DNA from 3 places in the Paenibacillus sp. FSL E2-8871 genome. Region 1 is predicted to be linked to each of the others. Evidence: predicted binding sites of a transcription regulator. Region 1 holds the regulator's gene; each other region holds the start of a gene.
The links. Region 1 encodes NrdR, which represses ribonucleotide reductase genes. Its sites were predicted from a motif close to AACACNATATATNGTGTT; they were not measured.
Positions count from the first base shown of each region.

Region 2: a site for NrdR is predicted at 5,628-5,645, ahead of nrdI (class Ib ribonucleoside-diphosphate reductase assembly flavoprotein NrdI). Genes of this name have one in related genera too.
Region 3: a site for NrdR is predicted at 3,764-3,781, ahead of NYE25_RS00725 (adenosylcobalamin-dependent ribonucleoside-diphosphate reductase). Genes of this name have one in related genera too.

Region 1 covers NZ_JBBOBV010000001.1:6,786,659-6,797,650, reverse strand. Annotated here, with positions in the region: gene NYE25_RS30410 (aldo/keto reductase) at 449-1,420, opposite strand; gene NYE25_RS30405 (MarR family winged helix-turn-helix transcriptional regulator) at 1,565-2,035, shown strand; gene NYE25_RS30400 (IS110 family transposase) at 2,411-2,953, shown strand; gene NYE25_RS30395 (alpha/beta fold hydrolase) at 3,428-3,598, opposite strand; gene NYE25_RS30390 (YdeI/OmpD-associated family protein) at 3,843-4,433, opposite strand; gene NYE25_RS30385 (alpha/beta fold hydrolase) at 4,409-5,350, opposite strand; gene NYE25_RS30380 (helix-turn-helix transcriptional regulator) at 5,450-6,361, shown strand; gene NYE25_RS30375 (hypothetical protein) at 6,400-6,804, opposite strand; tRNA gene NYE25_RS30370 (tRNA-Lys) at 7,250-7,322, opposite strand; tRNA gene NYE25_RS30365 (tRNA-Ala) at 7,333-7,408, opposite strand; gene nrdR (transcriptional regulator NrdR) at 7,568-8,044, opposite strand; gene NYE25_RS30355 (alpha/beta-type small acid-soluble spore protein) at 8,209-8,427, shown strand; gene NYE25_RS30350 (lytic transglycosylase domain-containing protein) at 8,507-9,070, opposite strand; gene coaE (dephospho-CoA kinase) at 9,067-9,663, opposite strand; gene NYE25_RS30340 (MntP/YtaF family protein) at 9,673-10,419, opposite strand; gene mutM (DNA-formamidopyrimidine glycosylase) at 10,547-10,992, opposite strand, start outside.
Region 2 covers NZ_JBBOBV010000001.1:6,204,138-6,215,129, reverse strand. Annotated here, with positions in the region: gene NYE25_RS27960 (sensor histidine kinase) at 1-1,105, shown strand, start outside; gene NYE25_RS27955 (response regulator) at 1,126-2,688, shown strand; gene NYE25_RS27950 (AraC family transcriptional regulator) at 2,688-3,680, shown strand; gene NYE25_RS27945 (alpha-L-rhamnosidase-related protein) at 3,737-5,311, opposite strand; gene nrdI (class Ib ribonucleoside-diphosphate reductase assembly flavoprotein NrdI) at 5,717-6,076, shown strand; gene nrdE (class 1b ribonucleoside-diphosphate reductase subunit alpha) at 6,063-8,147, shown strand; gene nrdF (class 1b ribonucleoside-diphosphate reductase subunit beta) at 8,187-9,146, shown strand; gene NYE25_RS27925 (hypothetical protein) at 9,211-9,570, opposite strand; gene NYE25_RS27920 (SDR family NAD(P)-dependent oxidoreductase) at 10,038-10,811, opposite strand.
Region 3 covers NZ_JBBOBV010000001.1:135,488-146,479, forward strand. Annotated here, with positions in the region: gene NYE25_RS00710 (hypothetical protein) at 1-587, opposite strand, end outside; gene NYE25_RS00715 (YqhG family protein) at 743-1,807, opposite strand; gene NYE25_RS00720 (DEAD/DEAH box helicase) at 1,804-3,549, opposite strand; gene NYE25_RS00725 (adenosylcobalamin-dependent ribonucleoside-diphosphate reductase) at 3,964-6,600, shown strand; partial or broken gene NYE25_RS00730 (transposase) at 7,287-7,640, opposite strand; gene NYE25_RS00735 (hypothetical protein) at 8,120-8,575, shown strand; gene NYE25_RS00740 (hypothetical protein) at 8,867-9,241, shown strand; gene NYE25_RS00745 (cytidine deaminase) at 9,376-9,774, opposite strand; gene NYE25_RS00750 (methylenetetrahydrofolate reductase) at 10,042-10,992, shown strand, end outside.

The sequences.
Region 1 (10,992 bases):
TTCAGTAGAAGTTGCCTTCTCTTTGATCTATTCCCCTTGCTTTGTAAGTTATAGTCGTTTTTGTCGATGACAACCCTAGGTTACATGCATGTAAGCTTTGTTTCTCGATCAATAATAAATAGCGAAGGGGCTTTTGCTGAGAGTCGGCAAAAGTCCCCTTCGAAGTCCACACTATTCTATAGCATAAATAAACCCGCAGAAGCCCGTTTATGCACCATTCCGACCAGAGAGTAACCTACCCTGCTCCTATCGTCGTTATGCTGTAAACACAGCTCCTGCGGGTTTTTCTTAAAAAAACTTGCCCCTACTTATGATACGGTTCTCCGCGCTATTTCTAACGGCAAGTTTTAAGGCCATCCTATGCAGGATGGCCCTTTCTTTAATCTTTCATTGTTCAACTCCTGTTTCTTTAGGAGATATGCCCATACAGATTGGTTTTATACCGATTCTATACAAGCGGGTGTGGTACATAAAGCTCTTCTAAGCTCGCGATTTCCTCCGTTGTCAATTTGACCGATAACGCCGACACGGCATCCTCTAGATGGCTGATTCTGGTCGAACCGATAATAGGTGCTGTGACCTCCTCTTTTTGTAACAACCATGCCAGTGCAATTTCTGCGCGTGAAACTCCTCGATTAGCGGCAACCTCCTCAACTCTTCCCACAATTTTACGATCAATCTCTTCCGTTTTTGCAAACAATGCCTTAGCTATTTGGTCCTTCTCGGAACGTGAGGTCTGCTCATTCCACTCTCGGGTCAGGCGTCCTGCTGCCAAAGGCAGGTAAGGCGTGACACCAACCCCCTCATCTTTGCATAGGGGGAGCATTTCTATTTCTTCTTCCCGATAGAGTAAGTTAAGTCTATTTTCCATAGAAACGAACCGTGTCCAACCATTGTTCACCGCAACATGCTGAGCTTTTGCGAACTGCCATGCTAACATGGAAGAAGCTCCGATGTATCTTATCTTCCCCGCTTTAACTAAATCGTGAAGGGCCTCCATTGTCTCTTCAATCGGTGTATGATGATCCCAACGATGAATCTGGTACAAATCAATGTAGTCCGTTCCGAGTCGACTTAGACTTTTATCAATTTCGGTCATGATCGCTTTACGAGAAAGCCCCATAGCATTTGGACCTTGGCGCATCGGAACGAATACCTTTGTGGCAATGACGACTTCGTCACGACGAGCAAAGTCCTTTAATGCTTGCCCGACAATTTCTTCGCTTGTTCCGTCGGAATACATGTTGGCAGTACTAAAAAAATTAATTCCCAATTCAAGTGCCTTTTTAATAATCGGTCTGCTTTGCTCCTCATTCAGAGACCATGGGGTGTTGCCTCGTTCAGGTGCTCCAAAACTCATGCATCCAAGGCATATTTCCGAGACATCCAAACCGGAACGTCCAAGTTTTACATAATCCATTCCATGACACACTCCTTAATTGTATTAGGAAGACTTTTCCTTGCATCATCAGTGCAGGGCCTAATGATCAATGTGGTTGACATGTCAACTTGTATACACTGTAACACCTTGTGGTTGACGTGTCAACTGTGTTAAAATGGGCGTATGGACAAGAACGAACTGAATGAACAGGAAATGCAAATATGGAATATGTGGAAAGGTTCCTTCAAAAGAATCTTTGGTCGTGTTGTAAAGGACATGTCCGAACACACGGGACTATCTGAGGGTGACTTTGGGGTTTTAGACAGGTTAGTCCAATTTGGAAACGGTAAGCTTCGCCAACAGGAATTAGCAGACTCGATGGACTGGGATAAGAGCCGATTGTCACATCATCTAACGCGTATGGAAAAACGGGGACTTGTTTTGAGGAAACCACTAGATACAGATCGTGGAGTCTACGTCATCATTACTTCTTCCGGAAAAACAGCTCTGGATGAAGCCCTTCCCATTGTTTCAAAGGCAATAAGGAAGCATTTTTTAGATCAATTAACCGACCAGGACATGGAGTCTATTACTAGGCTGGCGGAAAGAACAAAAACAGGACCTTCATCGTCATGTGAAGATCCGTCAGCTTGATGGACCCTTCCCCCAACCACCGGAGGGGGTCTTTGCCTTCTGCAAACCAAGGCCCCCACCTAAAAAACTTGCCTCTATTTATGATACGGTTCCCCGCGTTTGATCTTCAACTCTCCTGCCCGTTCGTATTATGAGATCAACCAGTTCTTTCTGGTTGATCCTTTTTTCATTTGCATAGAGGATTAAAGTAGCCTGGTCGAACGTACCTGCCCGTGGGACTTGATCCCGAGAGCTATAATGTTCACCCCTACTTGTCATGACCATGATTGAGGCTGGTTGGGACGTAAGATCCCGTATAACAAGCGATGCTATGGAGCGACAAGAAGATCAACCTTAGGGGATGCCGGTGAATCTACACTTACAAGGGGAGATGAAATGAATCCAGTTATCGGTCTAGATATTTCTAAAGAAGAAAGCCATGGACAAGCCTTTCTAGAGCGCGGAAAGCCATTCCAAGGGATATTCCACTTCGAGCACACTCGAGATGGTTTAGCAAATTCCCTTCAAGTTTTAACAGAAGTTGAATTTGCATCTCAACAACGTCCTTTGCTTATTCTAGAAGCAACCGGTCATTATCAAAGTCCCGTTGTTCAGTTCCTAGAGGAACATCATTATATTTATATTGTTATTAATCCGCTCATCTCAAATCGACTTAGGAAGTCTCAACTTCGTAAAGTAAAGACGGATGCTGCTGACGCTTACCTATTGGGAGAGCTGTACTACAAAGAAGAATTTGAACCGTTTAAGAAAAGAGGTGTGCAACTTCTCAATCTGCGCTATCTTACAAGACAATATGAGTCTCTTTCAAAGATGTGTGTACAAAATAAACTACAATTCCAAGCTGTTTTAGATCAGGTTTTCCCTGCTTACAAAGGTGTCTTTGGAGCTATGTATTCCGGTATTTCATTACAGTTTTAAGTGAATTCCCAACCTCATATTCAGTATTACAGACGGATGAAAACACACTCAAATCTAAGATGAAAGAACTGCTTTCTTCAAAACGGGGGCGTTCAGAGGACTGGATTAACCAACGGGGGCAACGGCTGCTAGTTGCGGCAAAACAAAACCCATTTCAGCAAACCATGTATGCACGCCACTTAATCAATTTGAAAGTCCTTATTACCCTCATTCTTCAGTACCAAGAGCATCTTACTGGATTGGAACAGAACATAGAGCGATGCTTTTCTCTCCGCCTGTTCAATTATTGCAGTATTTCTGCTTTGTTAGTTATACGCCGTTTCCTTGCGTGAAGTAAAAAACAAACGGCACGGGGCTTTCCCATGCCGTTTTGAATTCCATTTTTATTCCCGTTCTTACCTTTGAGCTTAACTTAATGACATTGCCTGTTTGGGTGTCCTTATTATTTTTCTAAGTTTTGCTTGCTAAGCGACTCTATTCAGCATCATTCTGCTCTTCCAGCCATCTCAAAATCGCTTGGTTTGTTTCTTCCGGCTTTTCTTGCTGGATCCAATGACCGCAATCCAGATTGACCACTTCCGCATTAGGCACGAACTTTGTCAGGTTTTCAGACCTCTGGACCGTATCCTGGTCACCATAGATCATGAGGGTCGGCTGTACCATAAAAATGAAGGGGGTTGCGATTTTGGATGAGCTGTTTCATCCCTTCTTCATTTAGCGATTTGATTTATGCCTCGCATTTAAAACGTTCTGACTTTTGATGAGAATTAAACCCTAAATGATTGAGAAATACAGTAGCTCCACTCTCCTAAAGATCAGGGAAACAATAGACCCAGATTTATGCAGTACCAAAAATCCTTTTAACGATTCTTTTGTTATTTATATTTCCTTATTCTGTAATATTATTTTTGCAATGTTGAAATTTTAGCCCTTCTTCAGATGAAGCGATCAATATTCCAAGCCTTCTTAATCGTGTTTCTTCTTTCTTGGCGCTCATTACCCACCAGATAGAATCTCTTTTATAGGATGGTGATAAATTAGTGAAGAATAGCCAGGCTGTTTGATTTGCCTTGATTTGTTCTTCATATTCTTTGGCAAGTTCCACGTTTCTTTGTTCAGAGGAATAGCCTTGTGCATCGGTTCTGTTGTTAAAGACGTGCATTCCTTCTGGTCTCATCTTTCCAAGCTGTATTAGTGCTTTTACCTTCTTTACGTTCACAGCACTCCATACACTATTTACTTTGCGCGGAGTAAAGCGAATCTTATAGCTTTGTTTATCAATGGTTTTTCGTATACCGTCAATCCACCCAAAACAAAGAGCGGCATCTACTGATGCAGACCAAGTAAGGCTTTCACGCCCTGTACTTATCCCAAAATAGCCCACCCAAATTTCACTAGCTTCAGCATGATGTTCTTCTAACCAATCGTTAAACTCTTCTTGGTTGTTGAAAAAAACTACATCTCCCATTGTTCCAGCCATTTTAGAATCGCTTGGTTTGTTTCTTCCGACTTTTCTTCCTGGATCCAATGACCGCAATCCAGATTGACCACTTCCACATTGGGCACGAACTTTGTCAGGTTTTCAGACTTCGCAACCACGTCCCGGTTGCCGTAGATCATGAGGGTCGGCTGCTGGATGATTGGGTTCACTTTCGCCAATAAGCGCCAGTTGCGGTCAAGGTTCCTGTACCAATTTATGCTGCCCGTGAACCCTGATGTTTCAAAAGCGGAGACGTAAACGTCCAGCTCGCTTTCGCTCAATACGGGCTCACCGAGCGGTGTTTCTGCTCTGGCGAGATTGATCAACGCCATACCTGGCTCAGGTGCTCTGAGAGGCTCGTTCTTCCGGTACAGGTTGCGAAGGAACCTGTATGTATTGTCTTCGAATACGGCGTCCGCGACGCCTGGCTGTCGATTGAAGTGGACGAAATAGAAATCGCCGCCAAGTATTTCTTCCATAAACTCGATCCAGGGTTTTTCTCCGCGCTCTTGGTAAGGCAAGCTCAGATTTATCACTTTATTGACGCGGTTTGGATGCAACAAGGTCAGTCCCCAAACGACGAATGCACCCCAGTCATGACCGACAAAGGTAGCGTCCTCGTATCCATAGTGATCGAGAAGCGCGATGAGATCACCCGACAAGTGTTCAATGTCATAGTCTGTTACTTCGGTCGGACGGGATGAGTTGCCGTAACCCCGCTGGTTGGGGACGATGACATGGTAGCCCGCTGCGGCAAGTGCGTCCATCTGATGGCGCCAAGAAAAGGCATGCTCTGGCCAGCCGTGGCAGAGTACAATAGGTTTTCCTGCGTTTTCTCGGCCTGCTTCAAACACTTCGAGTTCCACACCGTTGGCTGAAATAAGGGTGGGCTTGGGAAAATCGGTTGGATTAAACATTAAATTATAACCTCCTTCTTGTGATACTTGTAGTATAATGGATAAAAGGTGACATCAAGGTGTCACCGTTCTGAAATCATGTAAAAAAAGAGGGCAATTATGGACAAAGTGGAGAGACTCATTTCGATTATCATGATATTGCTGAAAAAAGAGGTTGTTTCTACAACGGAATTCTCACAACTATTCAATGTCTCCAAAAGAACGATCCTTCGCGATATGGAAACATTGAGCTTATCGAACATCCCGATCTACTCTGTCAATGGGGTCAAAGGGGGCTACGGCATAATGGATGAATACAAGGTTGATAAACGCCTTTTAAGCAGCTCCGATTTACAGAATATATTAACTGCGCTCGGCGGATTGGAACAAATCCTCCGTACTGAAGAAGTTGAAAGAACGATAAAAAAAATAGAGGCAATGGTTAGTCCATTGTCTCTAAATCGTTCCATTCAACTGTCGTTTTATGATTGGGAAGGTCGGTCCGAGATTCTTGAAACCTTAAAGACATGTCAAGAATCCATTTCAAAAAAGAGGCTGGCTTCGTTTGATTATACAGATAAGGACGGGGCTGTAACGGATAGAATGGTCGAGCCCTATGAGCTGCATTTTAGCGAATCGAGTTGGTACTTGAAAGGATTCTGTTTACATCGACAGGGATATCGAACTTTCAAGTTATCTCGGATCGATCATATTACTATGGATGAACGCGCGTTTCATCCTAGAGACGATTGGTCAGAGCAAGTACACGAAGCAAATTATCTACCTGAATTCGTCACGATTAAGGCATGGATATCGCCTAGCATAAAAGATCAAATCATCGAAAGGTATGGTCGAAGAAGTATTGAAGACCATAGTTCTGGATTTTTATTAGCAACCATTTATGTCCCACAAAATCGTATGGGATTTCAACTTTTAGCAAGCTTCGGCACTCATCTAAAAGTTGTAGAGCCCAAAACCTATGTTGAAGACTTTCGAAATTATTTATATCAAATGATGGAGAACTATTCCTGATATATTTAGCATTTGTATTTCTTTTAATAAAATTGGAGTTAATTCCATTGCAAATAGTTGTGTAATATATTTTCATAATTTGTAGTTAAGAAAAGCTTAAAGTCCATTTGTTTCAGATCCATATAGTTATGAAGCAAATCATTTTCCACTTTATTAATTTTTCTCTGTACAGTAACTGCTATATGTTCTTGAATATCTTCTTCTTGGACTGTTGTATATTTTTTCAAAGCATCAATTGCCTGCCAGTAATCGTATCTCTGTAAATCTTGTTCTACAGCTAACTTTACAAAAGACGTATCACCTACGGCGTATTTCTCAGCTATTTCCCTTATTAAACTACCCCAATCTGGCACATTAAAAGGTATAGATAGCCCTGCACCGATAAAAGGAACAATTCTATCTTCATTATAATCTTTACATAAATCATCTAAATGCACACTCATATATGTCTCATCTTTCAAATGGGATAGATTTCTTTCATTGTTTAATAGTACCAAATTATGTGAATGTTTCATAGTTGAGTTGAGCTCTGTTCATTTCCTAATTCCATATAATAAATAATACACTCTATTTGTGGTAAGCTTCGTCCTAATTATAACTAAAAGGCAGTATCCTTTCCTGCTTCAAGAATACTGCCTTTTAATATCATTATCTTTTATTTAGTTTAGGTATTCTCTATTATTTGTCAACACGGTATGTTGACACTACACACTCCACATGGCTTGAGTAGTAGTCGCAGACAGATGTATTTGTGTTACCTTAAAATATTGAAAGGAATATTTATCCACTTCACGTTATCAACTCAGTAATTGATTCTTAATCATCGGGAAACTGATCAAAAGTCGCATAAACAGCAAAAGAAACGGCATTTCTGCCGTTTCTTTTGGATGGACTCTCAGGGGCTCGAACCCTGGACAAATAGATTAAGAGTCTACTGCTCTACCAACTGAGCTAAGAGTCCATATGAAGTTTGGTGGAGCCAAGGGGGATCGAACCCCTGACCTCATCGCTGCCAGCGATGCGCTCTCCCAGCTGAGCTATGGCCCCAAACGTAATTTTCAGATGTATGTAATCACACATTCTAAAATTCAGTTCGGTGTATTTAAGTCATTCTGACAAATCCAAGCGCCGTAGGCGACTCCTATATAATATAAAAAATCGCCTTCGCTGTCAACACTTTTTTTAGTCATTAGACTAGCCACAACTCTACAATCTGTCCAAATCCCCAGTGCTCTTAGATAGCAGACCCTTCAGTTCCTTCATAAACATGTTAATGTCCTTAAACTGGCGGTATACGGAAGCAAAGCGAACGTAGGCGACTTCATCTACTGGATAGAGCTGCTCCATAACCAACTCACCGATCTGTTGGCTCTCCACCTCAGCTACGGCGATACCGCGTAGGGATTTCTCTACCTCAGATACGATCTTCTCTAGACGTTCTACAGAGACGGGGCGTTTCTCGCAAGCACGGATAAGACCACGCAGTATTTTATCACGGCTGAACTCCTCGCGGCTGCCGTCTTTTTTGATCACGATTAACGGTGTTTCCTCGATCATTTCAAAGGTTGTAAACCGTTTGCTGCAACGCTCGCATTCACGCCTGCGGCGGATTGACTTATTCTCATTCGCTGGTCGCGAGTCCAGTACTTTAGTATTTGTGTGATCGCAGTAAGGGCATTTCATAAGCTTCATCACTTCCTATTACATAATGTTTTTAGTCCCGGTATGTTAAATATCCGGCTTTTGAAGGGCTATTTCATTTTTTCCAGAAATCACCGTTTTTTTATTGTAATGATTATGGCAAGTCCGGCACATAATACAGTTACCAACAGAGGAGGTGAACAGCAATGAGCCAAAACAACAGCTCCAATAACCTTGTAGCTCCAAATTCCCGTGGTGCTTTGGAACAACTTAAATATGAAGTTGCCCAAGAACTCGGAATCACGCTTTCCCCAGATGGTTACCAAGGCAATAAAACTTCTTATGAAAATGGTTCGATCGGTGGTTACATCACTAAACGTCTTGTAACCCTGGCAGAACAACAATTGGCAGGTCAATACAAATAACCTGTCCACATAAGCTTACTGAAGAAGTATTAAACGATCGCAAGATCGTTTAATGCTTCTTTTTATACATAACACGGTTTTAGAATTCGTTGTAAATATCCGTGTACTGATCATAGTAATAGTTGACGCGCTGTACATAATGGCGGGTTTCACCAAACGGAATATCCTTAATCGTAGCATCCGTTCCATCCCAGATCCCCTCATCCAGCCATTTTTGAACTTTACCCGGTCCAGCATTATATGCAGCGATAACCGCTGTACGTTTACCTTCGAATTGACGGGATAATGTTGAAAGATACCAGGTACCTAGTTCAATATTTGCTGATGGTTCATGCTTTAGCTCCTCCATAGAAACATCAGGAAGCTTGGCCTTTTCAAGGGCCCATTTGGCGGTATCCGGCATAAGCTGCATTAAACCTATAGCACCTTTTTTGGATTCTCGTCCAGTTTTGAAGTTCGTTTCCACTCGGATAATCGAAGCCACTAGAAATGGGTCAATATCGTACGTAACGCTGTGCTTACGGATCTCATCTTTATAATGGATCGGATAAAACCAGGACATCCAGTTCGTACTCAGAAACAATATCGCAGTAAAACCAATGAATAACAGAAGAAGGACTCTTTTTTTACGTAACCATTTCATGATAAGCCCAGCCTGTCCCAAAGAACAGCAACCTGTTGCTCAGTGTGCGCAAGTTCGCCACTGTTGTCAATGATATAGTCCGCTTTGTTACGCTTCGCTTCAATATCCATCTGTGCATTTAAGCGTGCTTCTGCTTGTTCTATAGAAAGTCCGTTACGTTCCATTAATCGAGCGATTTGCACTTCACGAGGCACGTAGACCACCAGTATTTCATGGAACATGTTCTCGAGTCCTGATTCGAAAAGAAGAGGGATATCCACAATGGTTAACTTCTTTGGATCTTCTTCCTCCATGCTGTTCATACGTTCTTTAATCTCCCGCCGGATTGCGGGATGCGTCAGATTGTTCAGGGCTTGCAGGGCCGCCGGGTCTTGAAACACAATGTCCCCCAGCTTGCCCCTATTCAGTGTGCCATCCGAAGAGAGGATCTCGCTTCCGAATTGTTTCACAGCCGCAGCCAGCACCTCATGACCGGGGAGCATAACTTCTCTGGCGATCACATCCGCGTCAACCAGCCTCGCTCCCTTGCTCACAAGCAGTGCGGACACCGTGCTTTTTCCGGATGCAATGCCTCCGGTTAAGCCAATAATCATGTACTCACCTCATAATAGCTTCAGTATTCCCATTGTAATTAATAATAACGCGGGTAGTGCAGCAGCATGCTTCATCCAGTAGTTCCCGGCGAATCTTAATCCAGTCTTCATGCCCAGCAATAGAAATGTACCACTAAACAGAGCAATTGTAAGTGATGTCCATATCGGATTGAACCCCAGCAATGCTGCGCCAAGTCCAGCTCCAAAAGCATCTAGAGAGAGGGCAATCCCGAGCAGCATAGCCTCCATCGAAGAAATACTCCCGGAATCATCCATATCTGCAGAAGACGGAGTACGCAAGATCTGTACAACAATCCCCAATCGTCGTAACTCAAGGGAAAAGACAGCCGACTTTGCCTGCTCAGGAGCCATGGTAACCTGTTCTACAACATCTTCAGTATCAACAGCTACCTCTGCCCGAGCTTCTGTGGATAGCACATTTTCTTCACTACCTACTTTACGCTCACCTGTCTGTTCCTTCTCTTTCTGCATTAACATCTGGACGAGCGACCAGCACCCCATTAGCACGAGTATAACAGCGCCAACCTCAGAAGCTGCATGTGGAGACACTACCTTGGCAAGCAGAACACCCACTTGCATAGATACACAGATAACTACCCCCGAACAAAGCGAGATAATCAGAATGGAGAGCAATGGTATTTTCATTTTACGCAGTCCATATGTAATACCAACGCCAAAACCATCCAAACTCAAAGCAAAAGCTAGTAATATTAGTGAAAAAAATGGGCTGAGCACCCGCAATCCCTCCTGTGAAGAACCGGAACACTGAAGAATACACTTCATTCAGCTTCCGTTCTCTATTAAGCATTCTTCACACAGTATATGGGCGGGACAAGTAGTGGGTGCCAACCTAATTACTTCTTCAGTTTTCAACCTTACGCTGACAGCTTGGACAATAATGCGTGCCGCGGCCACCTACAACCGTTTTCTCAATCATCGTTCCACAGTGGTTACACGGCTGATCTTTACGACCGTAAATCAACAGCTGTTGCTGATAAGTGCCGCTCTCACCTTGACCATTCACATATGATTTTACAGACGAACCACCAGCGTTTACCGCTTCCGTTAGCGTACTGACAATAGCGTGATGCAGCTGATCAAGTTGCTCATCCGAAAGATCTTTGGCGCTGACTTCAGGATGTATCCCTGCACGATGTAACGACTCATCTACATAAATATTACCTATGCCGACGATATATTCCTGATTCAGCAGCAGTGATTTAATTTTTGTGCTTTTGCCTGATACAATCTGCTTAAACCTCTCCGGCGTAAAGGATGGCTCCAGCGGCTCCTGTCCTAGCTTATTAA
Region 2 (10,992 bases), 580 kb from region 1:
CATTATCTACGACAGTACCGGCCAGAACACGGACTCACGGCTGCCGGAGGACTTAACCCGCAAGACCGAGGCTATGCAGGGTGATGAACTGGAATTTTACAATGAAAATAATTTGACGGTTATTCAGCGACTTCCTGTATATCACTGGACAGTTATCGCCAATATTTCGCTAAGTGAGCTGTACGAGAAATACGGAATTTCCAACAAGCTGATCCTTTATATTTCCCTTACTTGTGCGGTCATTTTCATACTTCTGTCCATCCTGTTATCCAACTGGATTACTAAGCCGATTACCCAGCTCGCTAAAATCATGCGCAAAAACAAATCGCAAAAATTCGTTACAACCGAGATCAAACCTAAGCGGGTTGACGAGATCGGCTTTCTGTATACGGAATACAACAAGATGATGCAGGACATCGACATCTTTGTCAGAGAGAGCTATCAGAATAAAATTCTGACCATGGATTCACAAATGAAAGCGCTTGAAGCCCAGATTAATTCGCATTTTCTGTATAATACACTCGAATCTATCAACAGCATAGCTGAAATTGAAGAGGTTGAAAGCATTGCTGTAATGACCAAAGCGCTGGGAGATATGTTTCGCTACAGTATCAAGACGGATAGTGAGCTGGTATTTGCCCGGGACGAGATTCAGCATGTCGATAACTATATGGCCATCCAGCAGATCCGCTACGGCAGCAAAATCTGTTTTGTAAAAGAGATGGAGGACTCCGTTCTGGAAGCGAAAATTCTCAAGCTGATCCTTCAGCCCTTAGTGGAGAATGCCGTCTATCACGGCTTGGAGAATAAAAGAGGTAACGGCATGCTCTTACTAAAGGGCTATCTGGAGCCTGATACCAAGCGAATTATCTTTGAGATCCAAGATGACGGGATTGGTATCCCAGAAGCACGGCTTAAGGAAATTCAAACACTGCTAGATCAACCACCGGAATTCATGGGGCTTGGTCACCGGAGCAGACAGAGCATCGGGATTAAGAATGTGCACTCTCGCATCGCCCTGTATTACGGCTCAGATTTCGGACTGACCCTATCCAGCGAACCCACGCTGGGAACAACGATCACCCTAACACTCCCCTCTAAATAAAGATAAAAGGAGACTGGATCATGTACAAATTCATAATCGTCGACGATGAGCCTTTGATCCGCCAGGGTCTACTAAAAAAAATCAAGGCAGTGACTAATGAACTGATCTTCAGTGGAGAAGCCGACAATGGTGAGGATGCCTTGGACCTTATCCAAGCGACGGACCCACATCTAATCTTCACCGATATGCGGATGCCCGTGATGGATGGAAAATCCCTGCTTCGTCAGCTGCAAAATGATTATTCCGATAAGAAAATCATCGTCATCAGCGGATTTTCCGATTTTGAATATATGCAAGAAGCGATCTCAGCCAGAGTTGTCCACTATTTACTGAAGCCGTTCAGCAAAGACGAGATCCACCAAGCGATCTCCAAAGCGATAACCGCCATAGAGAGTGAGCAGTCCGCTAAGGCGGAAACTCTGAATATAACCAAAGAAGCGGAGCAGCTAAGCCTACAGGGAGATTTGCAGGCCCTGCTTCAATACATTGCCGGCTTCTACCCGGCTGAGAAGCCGCCAAGCTTCCGATCAGCCCCATTGCTCAATCTGATGACATCCCGAAGAATGATCCTATTGACGCTCTATAATCCAGAAGATCTAGTTGCCCAAGAACCCTATCTGGAGAGGACTAGTATCTTTCTCCCTCATCCTCAGAGCAGGAAACTCGCCTTTTCTCTCCTGCTATGTGATGCTTCACTGAGTGATTCTAAGGTGCTGGAACTGGCTTCTTATGAAGCCAAACAGTTGATCGAAGAAACTGGACCACAAGCCTGCATCGGCATAAGTGGCAGAAAAACCGATCTGAAGGAACTGCCGCAGGCACGGCTAGAATCGATGTCCGCATTGAACTGCCGGGCCATCGCCGACCAGGGACAGTTTTTCCACTACCGCCCGGGTAGCTACCAAGCAGGGCCGGAAATGTGGGAAAGTAGCCGGGAACTCATCTTTTTCATCGAATCTGGGAATAGCGATAAGGTGAAAGATCGAATTCACGACTATTTTGACTATTACCGAGGGCAACCCGCAGCAACAATCCATCAGTTGAAAGAGAACTGCCGAGCCATAATCACAGAGGTCAAAACCTTGGTTTCCGTCTATTTTCCTGTAGAGAACGGACAACATACATCATCCAGCCTTGAAGGCGTACTTAATATTTCATTTGATTCGGAAGAAATCCGGGGATATTTCCTGACCGTACTCACTTCGATTGCAGAATTACTAAAGGAACAATCGGTCTATGCCTCTCCCAACGTCATTGATAATGTAAAGGTATATATCCGCAAAAACATCTGCTCGTCCCTCACGCTAGAGCATTTATCGAATCTGTTCTACATCAGTCCGAGCTATCTTAGTTACTTGTTTAAGGAGAAGACGGGCGAAAATCTGATTGATTATGTCAACAAAGAGCGAATCGAACGTGCCAAGTTGCTGCTCCGTACCAGTGATGAGAAGATTTATAAGATTGCCAAGAGTCTTGGGATCGATAACGCCAAATATTTTTTCCGCCTATTCAAGAAAATGACCGGGTTCACACCAGAGGAATATCGAAAATTAAGTGAAGCTCAAAAAGAGGGGGCACGCTAATGGATCATATGGAGCTGGATTGTTATCTACGCCGCCTTGATGCAATCGAAGCCAAACAACAGTACACCCGTCGCAACATTAATGAATTTGGTGGCAAAGAATTGATCTTACCTCACGGAGAACGGGTTCCGCGTCTACCGGTACATCATTTTTTTAATCAGGGCGATTATCATATCAGCAAGCACCACCGGTTCGCCGATATGCCGGAGCATACGCATACATTTATCGAACTAAATTATATGTATTCAGGCCGCTGCCGTCAGACTATTGGCGGATCCGTCGTAGAGCTGACTCAAGGCCAGATTTGCTTGTTGGATACGGACGTACCCCATTCAATTTTTACACTTAATGAAGACGATATTTTGATCAATATTTTGATGCGAAAGGAAACACTGAACGCGGCATTTCTGACCCGGCTGGGTTCTGACGGAAGATTAAGTGATTTTCTGATCAACGCCCAATCTCCCGCTGCAGCCCATGACCGTTACCTTGTCTTCCGATCAGATAACAGTCATAACCTTCACCATATTCTCGCCAGCATGATGTGCGAGTACTTTGATCCCCGTGATTTCTCCGCGGACATGATCAACGGTTATATGGTCATCGTGTTTACCGAGCTCATGCGGGTTCTAAACCAGAACACCGCCCCCAGTGGATTACCTACCACTAAACGGGGCGATCTGCTGGAAATCCTACAATATCTGGAACATCATTTTAATAACTGCTCCTTGAAGGATTTGGCCACACGCTTTAATTTCAATCCCAATTATCTGAGCAATCTACTTAAGAAAAGCACAGGCAAAACGTTTGGTGAGTTGGTACAAGAGCATCGTATGGCTTATGCCGCGCTCTTACTCGCTAACAGTGATCGACCGATTGGAGATATAGCCGGAGAATGCGGATATGAAAGCCTAAGCTTTTTCTACAAAAAATTCGCGGAACGATACGAAGTTACTCCGCTTTTGTACCGCAAGCAGAGCCAAACAACCTGAGACACCATTTGCTACGGTGCTCAGGCTGTTCGAGCTGATATCGAATAGGCATCTGCTTATAATTGATATTTGCGGATCAGATACGTTGGCGTACAGCTCCAAGCATGGCAATAACTATTAATTAAATGACTGCCATAGGGAGAAAAGCTCTTGTCGCTTGGATTATACAGCTCCCAGAACGTATCAGCCCCGTCTTTAATCATCTGCCCCCAATACTTCTTGATCTCCGAAATGGCTGTATCCCTTTCGCCCATCTGAATCAGTGCCTCAATAAAATGGTGAACCATATAGGGTGTGGTCATCGGAATGGGAGCGGAATCCTGCTGAAGCCGTAGCAATAGTCTCTTCCCGCGCTCTTCTTCAACGATTCCGGCAAGCACCATCCAGATCTGAGAAGCCCATGAAACCTGCCTAATATCACCACTAACAAAATAGCCTAATTCAGAGTCCCATAAGTGATCCAAAGTGGCCTTCGTAAGTTCTTCAATCGTCTGCCGTAAACGATCCTGTCGTTCATTTCCGAGAAGAACGGCCAGATGCAGCGCGCATTTCAAGTTATAGATTAAGATAGCCTGCGCCGGGGCCTGTTTGTTCAGATCCGGATGCCAGTCAATAAAAGCCCACCAGGTCTCATCGTCGGTCACAATGCCACGCTCGTCCAATCGTTCTAAAGCCAGCTCTATCTGCCGATAAGCAGATGGCCACAGCTCCTCCAGCGTGTTCCGGTCATCTGTAGCCAAGTAATAATCATGAAGTGTAGATACAAAAAAGAGTGAATAATCATAGAGATACGTATCGTCAGGTATGACCTGGGGTTTCATGAACAAGTTAGCCGTGATCCGACCCCGCTCATCCGGATAAGCTGCAAACAAGTACAGGCATCGCTTAACCAGATCATTGCCTGAGAACGTTTCGTAATTGGCCAGCGCCTGAAGCCGCAGGTCACCAAGCCACAGTCTTCGGTCCCGCTTAGGTCCATCTTCGAAGACCTCCTGCATACATTCTTCCAGCGTCTTAACGCTGACTTCATCAATGGCTTGCAGTTCAGGATCTGTGTGGCCCAACGGAGCCTGAAGGGAGCGGTCAGCCGAAGTTTCCGCTGTACAACTAATTTCAGCAAAGGATACTTTATACTTCGGTGACGTATCAAGTACCTTAAGCTTTACATACCGAAAGCTGTATCGACGATCCAGATTTAGTGATGAAGGCAGTATATCCAGATGAACTCGCTCTTCCTGTAACCACGAGCTGCTTAGCCATCCGTCATACTCAGAAAAGGATTCAGCCATCTCCACCGGCATTTCCCCGAGGGTGATCTGCAGATGTAACGGAGCATCCGGGGGACTACCTATTGGAATAATCCGAATCGCCAGCCTTCCCACTAGATGCTCTCCGAAATCTAGAATAACCTCCTCCCCTTTACCAAAAGCAATGGCAGAAAGAGCCTCTGCACCTTGAATCGATTCTGACTGCCAGCCATGCACCGCTAGTTCATTCTTTACAACCCGGATTATCTGCTTCGGTTTACAATCCCGGTAAATAAGCTGAGGTTGAAGCTGCTCTGCGGTTAAAGCGAACACCTCATTTTTATGGATAGTTACCGCTTGCTGGCGCTGCATCGCTTGAGTCATAACCTATCTCCTCCTTCATTGGTCTTGTTCCCCCTCTAGTAAACCTCAATTCCGCTTGCCTGAACATACAGTGAATACAGCTAATCTTACTCTTATTACAGTTCTGCTCAACGGAGTGACGCTAATTTGTCATGATAAAAAAGATGCAGTAAGATCCATCACAAAAAACAACACAGCTGCCTTAGCAAACCGCTCCAACCTGCGTATTTTCGTGATATTAACACTTTAATAGAGCGTTTACTAGACCAATTTCCAACTAGTTAGGATGCACTTTTCATGTTGACTTTTCAACATATAGTGATTAAAATAAACAACGCACACTAAATATAGTATGCATATGATTTTCCAGTATTTATAGCTTATCTATTCAATCTTTACAGTAATATATACAGGGGGAGAGACTCCATGCTAGTCGCATACGATTCAAAAACCGGAAACGTCAAACGCTTCATTGGTAAGCTTAAGCTGCCAGCTGTGCAGATTGAAGAGCATATGACCATTGACGAGCCCTATGTGCTTATTACATATACCACCGGCTTTGGACAGATTCCAGAGAAGGTGTCTACTTTCTTGAAGAACAATTATTCCAATTTGAAAGGCATCGCCGCCAGCGGCAACAAGAACTGGGGCGAGCTGTTCGCGCATAGCGCAGACTTGATTGCAGATCGGTACAATGTACCAGTTATCGGTAAATTTGAGCTATCGGGCACATTTGGTGATGTGGAACGAATTAAACAGGAGGTGAGCCGAGTTGCGGCATATTGAACTAAACAACATGTTGATGAAGAGAGACGAAAGTGGTTTCTTTCAATTGGATAAAGACCTTGAGGCAGTAGCCGAATTTATGCGGGATGTAGAACGGCGGAGCCTGGTTTTTGCGAATACAAAAGCCAAGGTTGATTATATGATTGAACAGGATTTCTACGAAAATTTTTACGAACAGTACAGCTTGGCTGAGATTGAAGATGTCTACCAAATTACCCATTCTTACAACTTCAGCTTTCCATCCTATATGGCAGCTTCGAAGTTCTATACGGATTACGCTGTAAAAAGCAATGACCGCAAGCAATATCTGGAGCATTATCCGGACCGTGTGGCGGCAGTCTCCCTTCATCTTGGACGCGGCAACGCCGCTACTGCCGGCATGCTTGCCCGTTCGATGATGGAGCAGCGTCTGCAGCCAGCGACCCCAACCTTCTTAAATGCCGGCAAGAGCCGTCGCGGTGAGCTTGTCTCCTGCTTCCTTATCGAAATGGACGACTCGCTTAATTCGATCAACTATGTGCTCAATACCTGCATGCAGCTGTCGAAGATCGGCGGTGGTGTGGCTGTCAACCTGTCCAAGCTCCGTTCCCGCGGAGAGACAATCAAGGGTGTCGAGGATGCGGCGAAGGGCATTATACCTGTGCTCAAGCTGATGGAAGACGGCTTCTCCTATGCTGACCAGATGGGTCAACGTAAAGGTTCTGGAGCCGCCTACTACAACATTTTTGGATGGGATGTTCTTGAATTTCTCGACAGTAAGAAGATCAACGCCGACGAAAAAACAAGACTCAAAACCCTGTCCATCGGCCTGATCATTCCGAATCGCTTCTATAAGCTGGCGAAGGACAATGAACCGCTCCATGTATTTGCCCCTTACAGTGTGTACAAGGCTTATGGCACGCATCTTGATGACATGGATTTGGATGAAATGTACGATAAGCTGCTAGCCGATCCACGTGTCAAAAAGAGAAAGGCCATGAGCGCACGGGATATGCTGACCAAAATCGCCATGATCCAGCTGGAATCTGGCTATCCATATATTATGAACAAGAGCAACGCCAATGAGGCTCATGCCCTGAAAAACGTTGGACAGATCAAAATGTCCAACCTCTGCACGGAAATCTTCCAGCTGCAGGAGACCTCAGAAATTGCTGACTACGGACAGGAAGATACCATCCGCCGTGATGTAAGCTGCAATCTGGCTTCCTTAAACATTGTCAACGTGATGGAGCATGGCAAAATCCGTGAATCGGTACATGAAGGTATGATCGCCTTGACTGCAGTCAGCGATATGACCAGCATCTCTAATGCCCCAGGCGTAGCCAAAGCTAACAAAGAGATGCACTCCGTCGGTCTCGGTGTCATGAATCTGCACGGCTATCTGGCCAAGAACAAGATCGCTTATGAGAGCGAACAGGCTCGCGATTTTGCCCGGACCTTCTTCATGACCATGAACTATCATTCACTGGAGAAAAGCATGGAGATCGCTGCTGCAACCGGCCGGTCCTTCCATGGATTTGAGGCTTCTGATTATGCTACAGGAGCTTATTTCGAGCGTTACCTGACTACGGATTACCGCCCTGTAACGCCAAGAGTACAAGAGTTGTTCGGAGATATTTTTATCCCATCCCCTGCGGACTGGGAACAACTGCAGGATGCAGTAAAAGCAAATGGCCTGTACCATGCATACCGTTTGGCAATTGCGCCGACAGCCAGCATTTCCTATATTCAAAATGCTACTTCAAGCGTTATGCCTATTGTAGAGCAGATTGAGACCCGGACTTATGCCAATTCAACGACTTACTATCCGATGCCGTACCTGCGTCCAGACAATGTATTTTTCTATAAATCAGCTTACCAAATGGATCAGTTCAAGGTGATCGATTTGATCGCGGAAATTCAGCCCCACATCGACCAGGGCATCTCGACCGTTCTGCATGTGAACAGCGATGTCTCCACCAGAGAACTGGCCCGCTCCTATCTGTACGCGGCGCATAAAGGCCTGAAGTCGCTATATTACACCCGGACCAAAAAGCTGTCCGTTGAGGAATGCCTCACCTGCTCGATCTAACTGGAAGGCTATAGCCGCAGAAAAGGAGATTGCCATATTATGACCGCTATCCAAGCCGTTAACTGGAACCGTCCTGACGACGATTTCTCATTGATGTTCTGGAATCAGAACATTATGCAATTCTGGACGGACGATGAAATTCCATTATCCGATGATAAAATGTCCTGGCTCACGCTCAGTGAGCAAGAAAAGGACTCCTATATGAAGGTACTCGGCGGACTCACGCTGCTGGATACGATTCAAGGCGGAGTAGGTATGCCGCAGATTATGGAGCATGTCGAAGGTCTTCAGCGCAAGGCTGTGCTTGGCTTTATGGGCATGATGGAACAGATTCACGCCAAATCGTACAGTAGCATCTTCACCACTTTGTCCTCCACAGAGGAGATTGACAGTGTGTTCCGCTGGGTTGAAGAGAACCCTTATCTGCAGTTCAAGGCAGAGACCATATCACAATATTACAAAAAAATAGATTCACCCAAAGATCTGTACCTTGCCATGGCAGCCTCAGTGCTGCTCGAGAGCTACTTGTTCTACAGTGGCTTCTTCTACCCGCTTTATCTAGCTGGCCAAGGCAAAATGACATGCAGCGGTGAGATCATCGACCTTATTCTGCGGGATGAGAGCATCCATGGCGTATATGTCGGTGTGCTGGCGCAGGAGATCTTTGACGGGCTACCAGATGACGAGCAGCGTGAGCTACACCAGAAGCTGGTAGACCTCCTTAGACTGCTACATGAGAATGAAGAACGTTATACCGAGCAGATCTACGCTCCCATCGGACTGGTGGACGAGGTCAAGACCTTCCTTAGATACAATGCTAACAAAGCCATGATGAATCTGGGGCATGATCCGCTATTCGACGAGGAAGAGATCAACCCGATTGTTCAGAATGGCATCAGTACCCACACCAAGCAGCATGATTTCTTCTCGAAAAAAGGTAACGGATACGTCCGGGCGCTTAACGTGGAACCGCTGAAAGATGAAGATTTTCAATTTTAAATATAGATAAAGCAAAAAAGTGCGGAGAAAATTCTCCGCACTTTTTGCTAACTGTAAGATTAGATTATTGCAAGCTTTTCAGGTATGTTCTAGCTTCTTCGTAGGTATCGTAAGCATCTGCAAAATCTCTACCAAAAATACGTTTCAATTGCATCTTCCAAATTGGGTTTTTAGTTACATAAGCCCATCCTGCTTGACCAGCTTCACTCGCCATCGCACCAGTAGGGGCTAGCATAGCTGCAACCTCAGGAGTAAGTACACTTTTAGAATCAGTTACATCAGTTGTTCCTGTAAATTTAGGTTTAACAAGCTTCATGATATTTTCAAAATCTTTCAGGTATCCTGGAACATCTTCAGCTGAAAAATCAATAGATACTACATCGATATGGTTCTCATTTTGGTTGTACTTAATTGTGTATGACATAATTATTTTTCCTCCAAGTTTTAACGTTATTTTTTAATAATAGAGATGAAATGTATGTAACTTCACAGACAAAAAATACCCGCCCCAGGCTTTTTCAGGGCGACGACATCTACTTCCTGTATCGTTTTTATAACAACACCCTTTCTAGAATATTAACTAATACATATTACCTATATTATTATCGACAAATTTCTTTTTTTATTTATATTAAAATACAAATTTCTACAAATTCCAACATATCCATGGTCATATTTTCCTTAATTCATTCATTTTTGTGTATCTGCTGTCTCTTGCAAGCATTCAATTTGCCAACATACGAAGAATCTATTTATTTTAGACAACTAAAAAAGGCTCTGCGTGCGACTTCCGATTCCAATCCAGTCATCCTTCAGGTTTTTGGAATCAGAATACGCCGCAAAGCCTTTAATACTATATATTAGTTGTTATATAAGTAAATCAATCCGTGATTACTTTGTTGCGGAATAGCCCCCGTCAATCACATGTGCTGTACCTGTAATAAACGAAGCCTCATCACTTAGTAGGAAGCATGCAAACGCAGCTACTTCCTCAGGCGTACCGTATCTACCCAGAGCCGTTCCAGAAGCGATAAGAGATTGAAGCATCTCTACATCATCAGACAACAGCTTTTCATATCTGTTCATGGTTGGTGTAGGGATAGGTCCTGGGCAAAGGGCATTTACTCTAATGTTACGGTGACCCACTTCTTTGGCAACTGATTTAGTCATCCCCACAATAGCATGTTTACTTGCTGAATAAGCTGCATCATTGGCCATCCCGATAAAAATACCATGCAAAGAGGAGCAGTTTAGAACGGAAGCTCCAGATTTCATATGAGGTAATGTATAATGCAACATGTAGAATTGGCTAGTGAGATTTGTCTGAATCACTTTTTGAAACAACAACGGATCATAGTCTATAACATCCGTATTGTCTCCTGTAATTGCTGAGTTATTATATAGGCAATCAATTTTTCCATAAGCTGCTAATGTTTGATCTACGATATTTTTGCAGTCTGCTTCGAGAGAAACATCTGACCGAACAAACATCGCTTCCCCACCTAGAGCCTTAATTTCCTCAACTGTGTTAGCGCCGGCATCTGAACGATTGGCAACTACTACAATACCGCCCTCTCTTGCTACTCTTAAGGCTGTAGCTTTTCCGATTCCGGTACCTGCACCTGTAATAATAACTACTTTGTTCTCAAATCTGTTGCTACTCATATGCGCACCACTTTCTTATGTCTTTTTCAGGAGGAGGATTCGAACCTCATAGACCCTAATATCGCCTGATGCAATATGGATTGGAACATTTTTGCAGAAAAATCGACAAAATTATCCTCTATATGACAACTTTATTGTATTTAATTGTATATAGCAATGAATATTTTAATCTACTTTTGCA
Region 3 (10,992 bases), 6.7 Mb from region 1:
AAAATTTGCGGTACGGAAGCATTGATGTAAACCGTCTTTTCGTCAATGGTTATTTTCCAGACCGGTAGAAGTGGTGCATATAAAGCAGTAAGGTTTATTGTTCCTGGAAAAGATGATGTAATGAGACCTTTCTGCACCAAAAACTGGCGCAGATCATTTAAACTGTATGGGAGTCCGTAAGTGCCGGCTCCATATTCACTTAGCATATATCCGCCTGTATCTGTGGCAGAAATGATCATGTATCCGATCCGCTCTTCACCCTTCATTACATTTACAAGCCAGCCATGAGTACCTGGACCAAGGGGATAATATTCTATCCTTGCATCCTTCCAGGCTGTAAATGGAGCTTCTGCAGCGAGCTTGTTCAATGTAGCCTTAGCGAATTCTTGGACCGTACTGGGTGAAGGTAAGGTACTCATCTTCAATACAGGAATTGCATCCTGCGTGACTGACTGGATCACACTTACTCTGGCCAGCGCCAGCGCTGAAGGGGAACCAGAACTGGATACAAACAGTCCAAAGCTTAGAAGCAGGAGGAGGCATCCTTGACCCGCAAGTTTCAGCCTCCGCCGCAAACTTATTTTCATGGCGTCGATCACCTTTCTTTGTTAAGAAATGTCAGGAAAGTTAAGCTTTACTCTATTGTAGTGGACAGGCTATAAAAAGGCTGTTGCTTGCTGTCGCGCTTGAAGGCGGAAGTTCTCTTGTTTTTTTGCCTGCTTTTAGCGAGTAGGGTCGCATTCTATAGGCTTCGCAGATGAAACAGTCCGTAGGTTATCGCAGAAACTGCAATTTGCGGCTCATATTGCCAAATGGTCTCCTGTCGACGACGGTTATACTGCTCTTGAGTGCCTAAACGTTTTTCTTCATCAGGCTCTTTCAGCAGCTCTCCGTAATAAATATCAATGATAGCCAGCTCGATTCTAAGACGCTCACGTGCCTGTTCTGCCCAATTGTAATCGAGTTCGGCAAGATGAGAGGTAAGATGAGCCTCTAATAAATCTGTAGCGGCTGTCACTGTTAATTCATAAGGCTGAATATGGACGTTTTCTGGTAAACGGGGGATCATCTCCCGCGAGGCTATCTTAGTGTTAAAGTCATCAATGATGGTCCCTTTTGTCAGCGATATTCCAAGATAATGCAGTTCTTCCCGTTTCAAATCGCAGCTCATCTCCACTTTATAGCAGACGCCGAGCCACGGTTCATAAGCTGCAGAGAAGAGTGTATTCCGCTGCCTGCTACCGGGATCTTCAAATAAGTAAAGGCATTTCCCTTCATCTTGCGCCGCACTCCAAATTTGCTGCAGGCGCTTGCTACCATAGATGATATCTTCACGTCTTATCATACCGGGCCCAATTCGGGGCAATGCAGGTACAATACCGAAGTAGCGGGCTAGGATGCTATCTTCTGGATTTGAGGAGGGGACATGAACCACATTAGATTCAGGTGATGTTGGATTCAATAGATCTGCGCTAGCCTCAGCATCTGTTGTGGCACCCATCGCTGGGTTTTCGGTAATTGGCGGATTCAATGCTCCGATGCTGCGATTTACCGTTGGCGGAACTTCTATAGCTGCCTGGCTATCGTATTTTTCCGGATCAAATACAAAAGTGAAGGAGAGTGTCTCCGGATCAACACCAGTACGCTCCACGAATCCCCAATAATAAGGTCGATCTGTAAGCATTCTGTCAGCTCTTGGCGATAGCTTTACAGTTACGTGAATGGGCGATACTTCAATAATGGAGCATTCTGTCGCCTCCAGATAATCCATTACATGTTTACGTACTTCCTGTGAGTTGAGGGTCATGTCGAAGTCTCACTTTCCTTTTTAATACCCTGAGTCAACTCACTTAGGGATTCACCGATATGATCTAACTCATGTCGCAGCTCTTCATCGGAGCGGGATTCGAGCATGATTTTGTATAAACTTTTCTCCAGCGATTCTTTCTTCTCAAAACGCTCCAGAATCACATCCAGCCCGCCAATGACCATTTCGAACATATTGATCTTCTCGTGTAGCAGATGCAGAATATGTTCTTCAATCGTGCCCTGCGTGGACAAATTATAGATAACCACGTCATTTTCCTGACCTAACCGGTGCACCCGCCCAATCCGTTGTTCTACTCTCATGGGATTCCAAGGCAGATCGAAGTTGATCATATGGTGACAGAACTGCAGGTTAATGCCCTCACCACCCGCCTCAGTAGCGATCATGACTTGAGCACGACCGCGGAAGAGGTCCATCATCCAGTCCTTTTTACCACGATTCATCCCGCCGGAATAAGAAACACACATTAGCCCATGTTCGCGGAAATACTGAAGCAAATATTCTTGAGTCGCGCGATACTCCGTAAAAACGATGACCTTTTCATTCATTTCTTGAATGAGAGATAGTGTTGTTTCGGCTTTGGTATTGGTCTTAACCGTACGAAGTGTCTGCAATAGCTCCATCATCCGATCGCGTTTCGGCGAATCAGCAGGCAGCTTCTTGATCAGATTAACTAAAGTGATGAAGACGGCATCCCTACTGCTGCACACCTCACGCTGAAGCGTTACCAAGGAAAGCATGCTGCTAAGATTGCCGCCTGATTCCTGATACTGATCTTTAACAAAAGAAGTGACAGCGTCATATAATACTCTCTCTTCCTGTGAAAGAACTAGCGGAATATTACGGACTTTTCGTTTCGTAAAATTAACTGGACCTTCGCCACGCCGATTGCGGATCATCACCTTCGATAGCTCGTCTCTTAGTTGACCTTCATTCTTAGGTTGGCGTTTATCAACGACGAAATTCGAAGCAAAATCACCCTGATTTCCTAGTTGCCCCGGTTTCAGTAAAGTGATCAAATTAAATAGCTCGCCCAGATCATTCTGAACGGGAGTAGCGGTTAGGAGCAGGCAATATTTTTTGCGTAATTGCTGTACAAATAGATAATTGGTCGATTTCTTGTTCTTCAGCTTATGGGCTTCATCAATAATCAACATGTCATATTCATTTTCCAGCAGCATCTCTTTATGAGGATCGCGCTTCGCGGTATCCATAGATGCGACGACAATCGCATTCCCCCAGGAATATGCTTTTTTCTGTGCAACAGCAGAGATGCCAAACTTGGCATTCAGCTCGCGGACCCACTGCAATACGAGGGAAGCGGGTACCAGAATAAGCACTTTAGAGACTAGACCGCGGACAAGATATTCCTTGAGTACAAGTCCTGCTTCAATCGTCTTTCCTAGTCCAACCTCATCTGCAAGAATCGCGCGGCCCGACATCTCAAACAAAACCTTATGCGCGGTATCGAGCTGATGAGGAAGCGGGGATAATCCGGATAAATGCTTCATGCATTGCAGCTCATCGAAGCTGGTTACTAGACCCGTTTGTTCACCTTGCACAGCAAGCTTGGATAGACGGTAGTCTCCCCACGGACCACCTTTATCTAGTTTGAGTTCTAGATCCTGTAGCCAATTCCGGTCAAAAGAAAGAGGAACAGGCAGTATAGGCGCTGACTTTCCACCTTTGTGAGGTAGAGAATTACGGAATAATTGCGTCATTGTACAGCCTCCTCAGGTGCTATTTCATATCATCATTCGTAGGAGTAGTATGCTCTTAAACAAGAGAATTCATAACCTTCTATTTTTCTTGATAGCCTTTAAAAAAGAGAGTAAAAGCGAGAAAACGCGGCAAGGTTTGCGATATTTCGGCTGCTTAACTCTATTTTCGAAAAAGACCTTCGATACAATATGTGGTATAGTTTAAAAGCTGACGCACACAATATATTGTGACAAAAGCATGAAAATGTGATTTTTTAAAGTGCGTAGCTGCTATTTGTTATTGACAAGATGAACTTCCTACATACACCCGTAAGACGGAAGATAAGTGTAAGGAAGTTTTTGTTGTGGGTCACAAAATGTACGCCCACACCTGAACTGGAACTAATATTTACTACATTGCGGGAGGTTTTTCTATTGGGTAAAGTGGAACGGAAGCAACGCCTTGAAGGGCTAAGTGAAAAAATATTTTTGGATCGTTATGCTTGGAAGGATGCCGACAGCAATAATGCTAAAGTGGGCGATGTTGTACTCGTTCTAACAAAAGATGATCCGAAGTTTCCCACGAAGGAAGTCGGAGAGATCGTAGAACGTAACGGCAGAATCGTAACCGTGAAGACGCGCAGCGGCGAACTTGTGAAATCAGATGTTGAAAAGCTGACGCTTAATATAGAAAAAACACCAGAGGAAATGTGGGATCGTCTGTCTACAGCTATGGCTTCTGTGGAGAAGACGCCTGAGCTTCAAGAAGAATGGGCGGGTAAATTTCGTTCGATTCTGGATGATTGGAAGCTCGTACCGGGTGGACGAATTGCTGCTGGTGCAGGCGCTAGTGAAGAACTAACCCTGTTCAACTGTTATGTAATTCCTTCTCCAAAAGATAGCCGTGGCGGCATTATGCAGACGTTGGCTGAAATGACAGAAATTATGGCTCGTGGTGGCGGTGTAGGGATTAACCTATCCTCTCTACGTCCACGCCGGGCAATTGTGAGAGGTGTTAATGGTTCTTCCAGTGGTTCTGTATCTTGGGGCGGTCTGTTTAGCTATACCACTGGATTAATTGAACAAGGCGGTAGCCGTCGTGGTGCACTTATGCTCATGATTAATGACTGGCATCCAGATGTGGAGGACTTCATTACCGTGAAGCAAACGATGGGTCAAGTTACGAATGCGAACCTTTCGGTATGTGTGAGCAATAGCTTTATGAAGGCTGTAAAAGAAAATCTGGATTGGGATCTCGTATTTCCGGATACTACAGATCCAGAGTACAACGATGTGTGGGATGGCGATCTAGACAAGTGGAAGGCTGCGGGCAAAAACGTTATTCATTATCGCACCGTTAAAGCGCGTGATGTATGGCGCACCATTATTGAATCCGCTTGGAAATCCGCTGAGCCAGGCGTTGTGTTCATGGAATACTACAATCAGATGTCCAACAGCTGGTATTTTAATCCGATCATTTGTACGAACCCATGTGGGGAGCAAGGACTGCCAGGCTGGGGAGTCTGCAACTTGTCCGCTGTGAACCTGTCCAAATTCTACGATGAGAAGAATCATGATGTAGACTGGGAAGATCTCGCGACTACGACGCGTTATTCCGTACGTTTCTTGGACAATGTCATTGATAAGACACCTTATCATTTCCCGGAAAATGAAGCGAATCAGAAAAACGAACGCCGTGTGGGGCTCGGAACAATGGGTCTTGCTGAGCTTATGATTAAATTGAACATCCGTTACGGTAGCCCGGAATCTTTGGCGTTCCTGGACAAGCTGTACGGCTTTATGGCTCGTGAAGCGTATCTTGCATCCGCAGAGATTGCTGGTGAGAAGGGATCTTTTCTCGCTTTTGATACCGAGAAATACTTAATGAGCGGCTTTATGAAAAATATGCTCGAAGAGTATCCAGAGGTTGGCGAAGCGATTCGCAAACATGGCATGCGTAACGTTACAGTGATAACACAAGCACCTACAGGTAGCACAGGTACAATGGTAGGCACCTCGACAGGCATTGAGCCTTATTTCGCCTTTAAATATTTCCGTCAAAGTCGCCTTGGCTACGATGAACAGTTCGTTCCAATCGCCCAAGAATGGCTTGAAGCTCATCCAGGTGAAGAGCTGCCAGATTATTTCGTGACTTCGATGGATTTGTCAGCTAAGGATCATATTCGTGCGCAAGCAGCGATTCAACGCTGGGTAGATAGCTCGATTTCCAAGACAGCCAACTGCCCGTCTGACTTCACAGTAGAAGAGACGGCTGAGCTATATGAAATGGCTTTCGATTTGGGCTGTAAAGGCGTTACGATCTACCGTGATGGTAGCCGTGATGTACAAGTTCTGCAAACCTCGAAGAAGGAAGATGCAGTAGAAGAGGTAGCTCCAGCAGTTGAAGTTGCAACGACTCCTGAAGCAAATGTTGTAACGGCAAGCCCAGCACCTCAAGCTCCTACTAAAGAGCTGGATAAACAATACAAAAAACGTCCGCAGGTTCTGCGCGGCGCAACCTATAAAATCAACACACCTTTTGGTATGGCGTATATTACGATCAATGATCTAGATGGCACACCGGCAGAAATCTTCCTGAATGTAGGTAAAGCAGGTTCTGATGTCTTTGCGATGGCAGAAGCACTCGGTCGTGTCTGCTCCTTGTTCCTCCGTTATGGAGATCATGGTGAGAAGGTAGAATTGTTGATCAAACATCTGAAAGGTATCGGCGGATCAGGTGCAATCGGCTTCGGTGCGAATCGAGTAGAATCCATTGCAGATGCTGTAGCTAAGGCATTGGAGACTCATGTACTGAATAACGCTCATGATGATCATTTGCCTGCACCAATTGCAGCAACTTTGGAGCTAGAAGATTTCAATGAAGCTTTAAATGCGGAGTTGAAAGCGAGTGTTCCTGCGGCAGCTTCTATTGAAGATGGTCAGGGCGGACATGGCGCGCATAACCATACTTCTGCTTCCCGTGACCTTTGTCCTTCTTGCGGCGGCGCTTCGCTGATTAATATTGAGGGTTGTAAGACTTGCGGCAATTGCGGGTATAGTCGCTGCGGGTAAACGGTAGAGCCAATAAATGTTTTATGGGAAATGTGATTTTTCATTTTAAGTGAGAATTGTTTCATTTTAAGTGAGAATTGTTTCATTTTAAATGAGAAAAATATTCAATATTCAACAAATTGTATTATTATATTGATATGCAGCGAGTTTCACATTTTTACTTATAAGGCCGGCAAGCCATTACTTAGGGTTTACCGGCTTTTTATTTATATCATGACAGGCTAAAGAGCAATCTTATCCGGTTTGGATTCTTCAATATATACTTTCTTATTTTCATAAGTCTTTTTATCTGATCCTCGCTATTTGAACATTATAAGAAGTCGTCGATTTCGTTTATTTGATCGTTCCGCTTTTTGAGTGCATATTTGACCAAACAACAAAGTGAAGTTAATGAATTGCTGTGTGTTTCAATAACATCCTCGACATTTACTCTTTGTACTTGAAGTGATGGTGAGTGCAAATTGTTTGTTAGCAAGGAATATAAGTTGTAGTTGTCAGAAGAGAGTAGTGTTTTATTCTGTAAAAATAAAGTGAAGAAGACCTTTTTTAGGCAGAGAACAGGTGACTTTGGAATTCATCGAGGCCACTGAAAAACCTGTATTATTAAAAGTTATAAGAGTCCCTCAAATTAAAAAGGCGACATTTTGTTCGATTTTGAACGAAATGTCGCCTTTGCTTTTAAACTTTTACTTCGATTCTTTTATCAAATTAATGATTCGCTTGAGATTAACAGAAAATATCGCCATAGCGCCTTGCATCTGCATGCCAATTAGACCCGAGGAAGATGCAACATCATATCCGTGTCTATGTTTGAGTTCACTATTTTTTGCCTCAATTTTATAACGCTCTTTCGCTTTTTCTTTGAATTCATCACTATTTTGAAATGCTTCTTGTTCTTTATGTTCTGTCGACTTGATGGTTACTGAATAGGTTTTATTATTCGCTCCTTCTTTATAACACACTTCCTGCATAGTGCGTTTTTGCATTTCTTCAATATTAATCATGTAAGTATCTTTTGGGTTTTTATGGATGTCTTTTTTTCCTGTGCGCGCTTTGCGAATCGCCATCATAGACGTGGATGCAGTAGTTATATAAAGCGGTACTATATAGATGTGGAAAAATATTCAAAAGATTCTCACCGTAGCAATAACCAAACTATCGTGTTGTTTATTACATGTGTTTGTAACCAGCTTTACGATCTATACAGCTTTTCTAAGTAATTTGAACTCAACAGGTCTAATGAAAAGGGTTGTACTTAACTTCTACTTTGTTCTTTGTTCATAAACTTTAAATCAGTTCAAATAAATTATCTAATCTTGACTCGGAAGAGGGGTTTACTATTATTTTTCGCCTTAAAATTCCCGATGATTACATTATAAGGATATTTAGTGTTTTGGTTAAAATTAATCCATATAATTTCAGAGGTGGTATATAGGTGCTTGAAGTAAGAAGAAAATCTCAATGAAGGGTGATGATATCATTAGAGCATTAAGTGAACGAATGAAAAGGAGGCCGAAAGATGAAGTCATTCAAGACAGGACTACAAGCCATTCTTTATGTACTACTGGTGGTTGGACTGCATCTGATCTTAATCTATTTTTTAAAGATAAGAATAGAGGGATGGGGAACGGAGTTATTAAATATCTCATTTAAGGTGTACTTCATACCGCTTTTATTATGTTTAATTAATTCTTTTTTGTTTATAAGGACTCAGAGGATAAAGTACAATGCCATTTGGTTTTTGGTAACTATGCTATCCAGCCTCTTACTTCTTTTATTTTTCAATGCAATACAAGATGACAGTGATAGTGAGTATGGAGTTGTCGTTGATATTGAATTTTTTCCAAAATATCAAGCGGAAATGCTCTTTCTGCTTCCTTGGAGTATTTCTATTATACAATTTATCTTAACTCTATATTATCTAATCAAAATAAGAAAAAATCTAATCGTAAGAAATAATAAAGGGGGAATGTAATATGAAAATTCAGTTCATGAATCTGTAAAGAGCAATAATCCAGTCCAACAATCTTCGATCGAAATATTGAGTACATCAGTATACCCAGATAATGCTGTCGTGAAATATGGAGAAAAGATATACATCAATTATAGTTTCAATGATAAGGCTCACCCGGTACTCATTAATATTTATAAAGATGGAATAATATTTTTACCTGGAATAATGGGAAGTGAGTTGTTTCTGGGCGATGAGCAGGTATGGGGAAAAAGAATCAAAAATGATAGATAATCTTTGAGAGGTTTTAACTATATGAGTTTGATAATTAGTGTAATTCAAAAGGGAAGTATAATTGTAGATACTAATTTTTTGGAGGAGCAGGTACCCGCACCACATAATAATTTGTTTGGTTTCGAATCATGCAGAAAAACTCTCTGGGGAAATGATTTAATTAGTGAACTCGGATGTGAGTTAATATATTCTTTAAAGAATACGAATATTTTTGCATTTGATGAAGGAATAGAAAAACTGGAAAGTGAATTCCTTATTTTGCTTGATAATTTAGATGCTATAGAACTACATACAGACTATGATAAAGAATTTATTGAATTTAGGGCAAGAAATGCTTTGGAAATGATAAAGGTAGTACTTAAAGAAAAAGATAAGGTTGGAATTGCGATTTGGTAAGTCACAACGTATTTACGCGGTGTGTCTGGTCTGTGAACTCTGTGTTCTGACTAAGCTTTTTAACACAAAAACACGCGTACTTGTCTAACACAGGTACGCGTGTTTTTGATATTCCACTATGGTAGGTATTATTTTTACATATCTAAGTTTTTGAATGCGTAAGGCAATAAATCCCTTAAACTCAGCTCTAAGATTTCTTTTTTCTCATTGGTTAAATAGACAGGCATGTCGGGCAAACAGAATTCCGATAATACTTGTCTGCAGATACTGCATGGCGGCAGAAAATCCATTGTGTCACCTGCTACAGCTATAGCCTGAAAATCACCTTTAGTATAGCCCTTTGTAATAGCTGTGAAGATTGCTGTTCTCTCTGCACAGTTAGTAGCACCAAAAGATACATTTTCTACATTTACTCCATTAATAACATTTCCATCTTTAAGTAATAAGGCTGCTCCAACTGGAAATTTAGAATAAGGGGCATAAGCAGCTTTCTTTGTGTTACGTGCGCTTTCCATTAATTCTTCTTTATTCATAATACTCACCCTTTTTAAATAAGAATGAACCTTTCGGTCCCCTTATCGCCAACTTTAAGGTTGGCAGGACTTCTAATATTATAGTCAGACCAAATGGTTGTCAACATTAAAATCTAGAAGTTCCGCCTCCATGATGTACTACTCGATAAGTACCAATAGGGAATCATAGCTTTAAAATATAACTAGATATAGTAAATATAAGTTATACATATTAAGCCTGCCATGGTAGCCTTAACTTAAAAGAGACGTGTAGAGGAGTTTTTTATTTTGGGAGCGGCAGAGAGTACATTTAAACAAAAAATATTGAGCAAGAAACCTGGTATTTTAACATATGGGATGACACCACCAAAGGCAAGCCATTCACCAGAAAAGATATCAGAAATTGCACAGAAACAGGTTGAAAGACTTAAAAACGTAGATTTAGATGCTTTAATTCTTTACGACGTCCAGGAGGAAGCAGAAAGAGTTGATCATGAAAGACCTTACCCATATTTACCAACGATTGATCCGGCTATCTATGGTGATAAATATCTAAGACAAGTGGAGGTCCCGAAAATAATTTATCGGTGCGTCGGTAATGATACAAGAGATTCGTTCGCGGATTGGATTAAGACTGACGAAAGTGAAGACAGATTTTCCGTGTATGTGGGCGCTTCATCAAGTAAGCAAGAGGTGAAATTGAATTTACCAGATGCTTATAAGCTAAGCAAACAGTTAAATAGTAATTTGAATTTTGGAGGAGTTGTCATTCCTGAAAGACATATAAAAAAGAATGATGAGCATATACGGGTTGTCGAAAAGATTAACAATGGATGCAACTTTTTTATCACTCAGGCAACTTATAATGTAGAGGCATCAAAGAATTTATTGTCTGATTTATATTATTACTATACAAATAAGGGTTTTGAAATGGTTCCTATTTTATTTAATCTTGCACCATGTGGCACAGCGAAAACATTACAATTTATGAAATGGTTGGGGATCAGTATCCCGGGATGGTTAGAAAACGAGTTGAAATACTCGAACGACATTTTGGATAAATCAATTCAGCTATCTCAAAAAATATTTGAAGAACTATTTGAGTTCGGGCTGGAGAAGGGAATTCCAATTGGATGCAGCATTGAAAGTGTTTCAACAACTAAGTTGGAAATTGAAGCATCCATACAGCTTGCTAAAGATGTAAAGGCATTTCTAGATAAAAAGCTGTTGAGTCTAGAG